Regions from separate parts of the Pseudomonas sp. MH9.2 genome, predicted to be linked through region 1. Evidence: predicted binding sites of a transcription regulator. Region 1 holds the regulator's gene; the other holds the start of a gene.
The links. Region 1 encodes FliA, which starts transcription of late flagellar genes. Its sites were predicted from a motif close to CTAAAGTTTNNNNNNNNNNNGCCGNTAA; they were not measured.
Positions count from the first base shown of each region.

Region 1 (3,417 bases):
ATAGCAGATCGTCAACATCATCCTGTCCGGACACAACGTCATCACGCTTATCGGCATGAATCTGCGGACCTTCACCCTGAGACAGATGTTTTTCTTGTTCTTTTTCTACGCGTATCGATTGATGGTCATGTTCGATCCCGGCAAAACGATCGACCTGACTGGCCATCAGTACCAGTTTGAGCAGGTTGCTTTCGACTTCCGTGACCAACTGGGTCACGCGCTTGATGACCTGACCGGTAAGGTCCTGATAATCCTGAGCCAGCAAAATATCGTTGAGGTGGCCCGACACTTCCCGGGTTTCCTTTTCGCTGCGCGTCAAAAAACCATCGACACGCCGAGCCAGCTCACGAAATTCTTCGGCGCCGATTTCGCGACGCATGAAGCGTCCCCAATCGACACTCAAAGCAGCAGCCTCAGTGCCAAGCCCACCCACCAGCGGTGTACTGAGCTCCACCAGATCCATCGTGCGGTTGGCCGCTGCCTCGGTCAGCCTGACCACATAGGACAGCCGCTCGGTAGCATCATTGATCTGCGAGACTTCCTCGGCTTGCGGCGTGTTCGGGTCAATCTGAAAATTGACGATGGCACTGTGCAGTTCGCGAGTAAGTTTGCCGACTTCCTGATACAGGCCGCTGTCGCGGGCCTTATTAAGCTCATTGATCAGTTGCGCAGCGTCGCCGAACCGGCCCTTTTCAAGGCTATCGACCAACTCGTGTGCGTGTTTTTTCAGGGTCGACTCAAAGTCGCCCGATGACGAATCTGTGTGCTCCATAGAGCCCTCGCGGCAAACATCAGCTATTGACGCGCTCGAAGATCTTTTCGATCTTTTCTTTCAGCACTTGAGCCGTGAAGGGCTTGACCACGTAACCGTTCACACCGGCCTGAGCAGCTTCGATGATCTGATCACGCTTGGCTTCAGCCGTTACCATCAACACCGGTAGATGCTTGAGGCGTTCATCTGCACGCACATGGCGTAACAGATCGATGCCGGACATGCCAGGCATGTTCCAGTCAGTCACCAAAAAATCGAAGCTCCCGCTTTGCAGCATCGGCAGCGCGGTAACCCCGTCATCCGCCTCAGCCGTATTGGTAAACCCCAAGTCACGCAACAGGTTTTTTATGATCCGCCGCATCGTTGAGAAGTCATCAACGATGAGGATTTTCATGTTCTTGTTCAATTCGACCTCCAAGCAGTCTTTAACGCATTCAGCACCTGAATACGCTGTTCAATCAAAAACCGGCGCAGCACACAACGGCTGCACGAAAACGACGACGAGCTTGGTAAATCAACAGGTCGGGAAACGGGCACAGCAGGTCTTACAGGACCCTGACTGACCGGCTCCTGCCTAGTCCTATTTTCTTCGCACGCAACGCTTTGCACAGCCAGCCTGCAGATAGCGCGAAACCACCAAGGGCCACGCACTGCCTGTCAACGCGCTCGCCATTCCCCCAAACGCCCTCGCAAACGAGCTGCGCACTGGCTGTGTAACTGGCTGACCCGCGACTCGCTGACCCCCAATACCTCACCAATTTCCTTAAGGTTCAGCTCCTCGTCGTAGTACAGCGCCAATACCAGTCGCTCGCGCTCTGGCAAATTGGCTATCGCATCTGCTAACGCAGCCTGGAAGCGTTCATCTTCCAGATCGCGCGACGGCTCAAGGTGAGCGCTTGCGCCATCCTCGTGCAGCCCTTCATGTTCGCCGTCCTGCAACAGATCGTCGAAACTGAATAGCCGACTGCCCAAGGTGTCATTCAAAATCCCGTAATAATCATCGAGACTCAATTGGAGTTCGGCCGCAACCTCGTGATCTTTAGCGTCACGACCGGTTTTAGCTTCAATTGCCCGAATTGCGTCACTGACCATGCGTGTATTGCGATGCACAGAACGCGGGGCCCAATCACCCTTGCGCACCTCATCGAGCATGGCGCCACGAATACGAATCCCGGCATAGGTCTCGAAACTCGCACCCTTGGTGGCGTCGTATTTAGTCGAGACTTCCAACAAACCAATCATGCCAGCCTGGATCAGGTCTTCGACCTGCACACTGGCTGGCAACCGCGCCAGCAGGTGATAAGCAATGCGTTTAACCAGCGGCGCATAACGCTCGATCAGCTCGTACTGGGAGTCTTTTGACACCTTGCTGTACATGCGATAGCCGCTGGCTGTCATAGCACCGGTCCTGCACTCGCTGGATGTACGAGCCGCTCAACGAAAAATTCCAGATGCCCGCGCGGGTTGGCCGGCAACGGCCAAGTGTCAACTTTCTGTGCGATAGCTTTGAACGCTAGGGAGCACTTGGAACGCGGGAACGCTTCATATACGGCGCGCTGCTTCTGCACGGCTTTACGTACGCATTCGTCATAAGGCACGGCGCCGACGTATTGTAGGGCGACATCCAGGAAGCGGTCAGTGACCTTGGTCAACTTGGCGAACAGATTGCGGCCTTCCTGAGGGCTTTGTGCCATGTTGGCAAGCACCCGGAAGCGGTTCATCCCGTAATCGCGGTTGAGCAGTTTGATCAGCGCGTAAGCATCGGTGATCGAGGTCGGCTCATCACACACCACCAGCAATACTTCCTGGGCCGCGCGCACGAAGCTGACGACCGATTCACCGATGCCCGCAGCCGTGTCGATCACCAGTACATCGAGGTTATCGCCGATGTCGCTGAAGGCCTGGATCAGACCGGCATGTTGTGCTGCCGTCAGGTGAACCATGCTTTGGGTGCCGGACGCAGCCGGCACGATACGAATCCCGCCCGGCCCCTGAAGCAGCACATCGCGAAGCTCGCAGCGTCCTTCGATAACGTCGGCGAGGGTGCGTTTGGGGGTCAAGCCGAGTAACACATCGACATTAGCCAGACCCAGGTCGGCATCCAGCAGCATGACGCGCCGACCGAGCTCAGCCAGAGCCAGTGATAAGTTCACTGACACGTTGGTCTTGCCGACGCCACCTTTGCCACCGGTCACCGCGATAACCTGTACGGGATGCATGCTGCCCATGTTATTTCTTTACCTTGTGTTGCTTAGACCGAGGCCACATTACTGACTGCAAGTTCGTTGAGAGAACAAAGCAAGGCAGACCATGATGTAGGTACATTCCAGTGTCTTGCTTTACCCAACCCTTTTGTTCGGGCTGTGATAAAGATCCGCGAACATATCCGCCATAGCTTCCTCGCTCGGCTCTTCCTGCATTTGCACACTGACCGCTCGACTCACCAATTGGTGCCGGCGCGGCAAGTGCAAATCATCCGGTATCCGTGGCCCATCCGTCAGATAGGCCACCGGTAATTCATGACTGATTGCCAGGCTTAACACTTCACCCAAGCTGGCGGTTTCATCCAGTTTGGTGAGAATGCAGCCGGCTAGACCGCAACGTTTGTAGCTGTGGTATGCCGCGGTCAGAACCTGTTTCTGGCT
Region 1 is NZ_CP133784.1:1,184,872-1,188,288, forward strand. Features, by position in the region: gene RHM55_RS05425 (protein phosphatase CheZ) at 1-772, opposite strand, end outside; gene RHM55_RS05430 (chemotaxis response regulator CheY) at 792-1,166, opposite strand; gene fliA (RNA polymerase sigma factor FliA) at 1,430-2,170, opposite strand; gene fleN (flagellar synthesis regulator FleN) at 2,167-3,000, opposite strand; gene flhF (flagellar biosynthesis protein FlhF) at 3,112-3,417, opposite strand, start outside.

Region 2 (3,417 bases), 450 kb from region 1:
TGATTTGCAGCAACCCCGTTGCGCCGCTACCCCCTTTCACTCTGGGGTCCAGCGCTGACTCCTTAAAAGCCAAGGCCGCCAGATTCAGCCAATCCATGCCCTGCTCATCTGCCGTGCGCTGCAGGATCGGCCGCAGTTTTTCCAACCGCTGACGGTCGTCGCGAGCCAAAGGATTGTGCACCTGATACAGACGTTGGTAGGCCCGTTTAAACGCCGCATCCTGATCCGCCGGAACACGGTAGGTCTTGAGAAAGCGATCAATACTTGCACGCAACATTGATGCGTCGCGGCGCACGTACCAGTTCATGTCACCACGGGTGCTCAAGACCAACGTCCGATCCACTCGCAGCTTGGGCAGGACCTTGGCCCAGCGCTCGGCAATCGGCTGTTCGACAACCGTCAGGTGAAAGATTCCGGCCTGGACCATTTCCAGGACATCTTCAACGGCGAGGCTGGGATCAACCCATTCGATCTTGACCGGCGGCAGTTTGCGCAATGCCAGCTTCTGGTTGAGCTGGTGGACCGCCTCGTCGGCCGCGCTGCCGGTGGGCAGTGTCAGCGTGTGTCCGGACAGCTGCTCGACGTGCTTGAAACCGCGCTCCCCCTTGATACCGACCACGATCAGCGGCACATGACTGACAATCGGGTCACTGGCATCGATATTCCGTGCAGCGCTGGTGTTGAGCAGCTCTCCCGGCGCGACCAGATCGCCTTCACCGCGTTGCAATGCCGCGAGCAATTGATCCTTGGATTTGGGGATGATTTGCAGCGTGAGTTGTTGCCCGTCACGCGAATGGCCATTGAGGTATTGCTCGAAGGCGTGCAACCGGTGATATTCGCCCCCGATCGCCTCGCCCTGGACTTCACCGGAGCTGTTACGACTCTGATTGACCAGCACCCGCAGCACCTTACTGCTACGGATAGCCGCCAGATCGCGTACCTGGCTTTTGTGCACCACCACAGGCGGCCCGGCAAGTCGCGCAGCCGCAGGAAATGGCAGCAACGCCAACAAACAAAGCACGATCAACAATGAGGGTCGCGTCATCCGTTCTCCAGGGGAATGCGTGCCAAAAAAGAAGCCGCAAAAAGTCCAAAGCCTGTGATATCTGCGGAGTGACGGCGAACCGCAGTGGTGAAAACACTTCAATATTTTTTTATAACCAGCTGTATTAACTGGATTTTTTTATATCGGCAAAGCTCTGATATTCTCATCAGCCTTAGGCCTGAGGTAGTACCATGCAACTCATCGACATCGGCGTCAATCTGACTAACTCAAGCTTCGCCAATAAACAGCAGGCCGTACTCGATCGCGCCTACCAATCCGGCGTATGCCAACTGGTGTTGACCGGGACCAGTGTCGAGAGCAGCGAGCAGGCTCTTGAGCTCTGTCAACAATTGGACGAAACGGCGCAACGGTTGTTCTCCACGGCGGGGATTCACCCGCATGCAGCGAGCGATTGGACCTCCGATACCGAGCGCCAGTTGCGTGCGTTGCTCAAAGAAGATCGAGTGCGGGCCGTCGGCGAGTGCGGACTGGATTTCAACCGCGATTTCTCGCCGCGTCCACAGCAGGAAAAAGTCCTCGAAGAACATCTGGCCTTGGCCGTAGAGCTGCAATTGCCGGTATTCCTGCATGAACGCGATGCCAACCAGCGCTTGCTGGAGATCCTCCGCGACTATCGCGACCGCCTGCCTGCTGCCGTGGTGCACTGCTTCACGGGTGAGCAACGTGCGCTGTTCAGCTATCTGGACCTGGACCTGCACATCGGCATCACTGGCTGGATTTGCGATGAACGACGCGGCACTCATCTGCACCCATTGGTCCGGGAAATCCCCCGTGGCCGGTTGATGCTGGAAAGCGATGCCCCTTACCTGCTCCCGCGCAGCCTGCGACCCAAACCGAAAAGTGGACGCAACGAACCCGCCTACTTGCCTGAAGTACTGCGTGAAGTTGCGTTGCATCGGGGCGAAAGCCTGGAAGACCTTTCCGCCCATACCACCGCGTGCGCCCGCACCTTTTTTGCCTTGCCGACATGGATAGAACCGGACAGCGTCGAAGCTGACCGATAGCCCCGGGCCTACTAAGCCCTAGTATTTGCTTGACCCATATCAAATGATCGTCTAAAGATTGGCGGCACAATGCTGGCACCTTGCCTACATTCATTTCCGCGAATCAAAAAGAAGACCTCTCATGGGCGCCTGGCTTAGCAACATTTCTTTGAAGTACAAGTTCTGGGCCGTGAACGCGGTCGCTTTTATCACCACGCTGATGTTGGTGCAGTACGCCTTGCAGCTTGAGCAACAAGCCCGGGTGGAGGATGCGCAAGGTTCAGCCCAGGCCCAGGCTCACCTGCTCAGTGCCTGGCCTGGCACTCAAGCACTGCCCTCCGGCGCCAATCTGCTGGTCTATACCCAGGGTCAAGCGCCCAGCGTGAAAGGGCAACCATTGCCTGAGTTGAGCAATGCCAACGGCTGGGTCGAGTTAAGCCATCAGCCGCTGATAGGCGACGATCCACTGATCGGTGCTCAGGTGGTCACGCGACCCGATGGTCAGAAGCTCGCGGTGCTGGCCTTCGCACCGAGTCTGATGCAAGTACTGGCAGATCGCTTCGCCCAGTACGCCATCGCTGTGTTCATCCTGACACTGGCCATGCTGGGGGCCTCACAGTTGCTGATCCGCTTTCTGCTCAGCCACCTCAACACCCTCAAGGACGTGATGCTGCACGTAGAAAAAAGCGGCGATCTGTCTGCTCGCGTGCCCCTGATCGGCGAAGATGAAGTGGGCCAGATGGCCAAGGCATTCAATGCCATGCAAGCCGGCTACCAACGCGTGGTCAATACCGTTGCCCAGACTGCGGCACGGCTTGACATAGGTGCGGGACGTCTGGCGGCAGGCATGAGCGAGGTACGCCACGGCATGCTCGGTCAGCAGAGCGAGACTGACCAGGTTGCAACAGCGATCAACGAAATGACCGCCACAGTGTTTCATATCTCTCAACACGCCAATGCTACCCGGGACCAGTCGCAGGCCGCCGATACACTGGCTGGCAGCGGTAGAGAAGTGGTCAATCGTGTACAGCTGTCAATCGCCGGGCTCTCCAGCGGGGTGCAGCAGACCGCAGAGATGATCCAGCAACTGGCTCAGGACAGTCAGAAAATCAACGGTGTGGTTAACGTCATCCACAGCATCGCCGAACAAACCAACCTGCTGGCCCTCAACGCAGCCATCGAAGCCGCGCGTGCCGGCGAGATGGGCCGTGGATTTGCGGTAGTCGCCGACGAAGTCCGTAACCTCGCCAAACGGGTGCAGACCTCGACGGATGAAATCACCAGCATGGTCTCCGCCTTACAGGCTGGCACCCGTGACGCGGTGGACTTTATGCAAGAAAGCTCGTTCAAGGCTGATGACTGCGTGCA
Region 2 is NZ_CP133784.1:738,462-741,878, forward strand. Features, by position in the region: gene RHM55_RS03325 (transglycosylase SLT domain-containing protein) at 1-1,045, opposite strand, end outside; gene RHM55_RS03330 (TatD family hydrolase) at 1,237-2,070, shown strand; gene RHM55_RS03335 (methyl-accepting chemotaxis protein) at 2,192-3,417, shown strand, end outside.
Region 2: a site for FliA is predicted at 2,122-2,149, ahead of RHM55_RS03335 (methyl-accepting chemotaxis protein). Genes of this name have one in related genera too.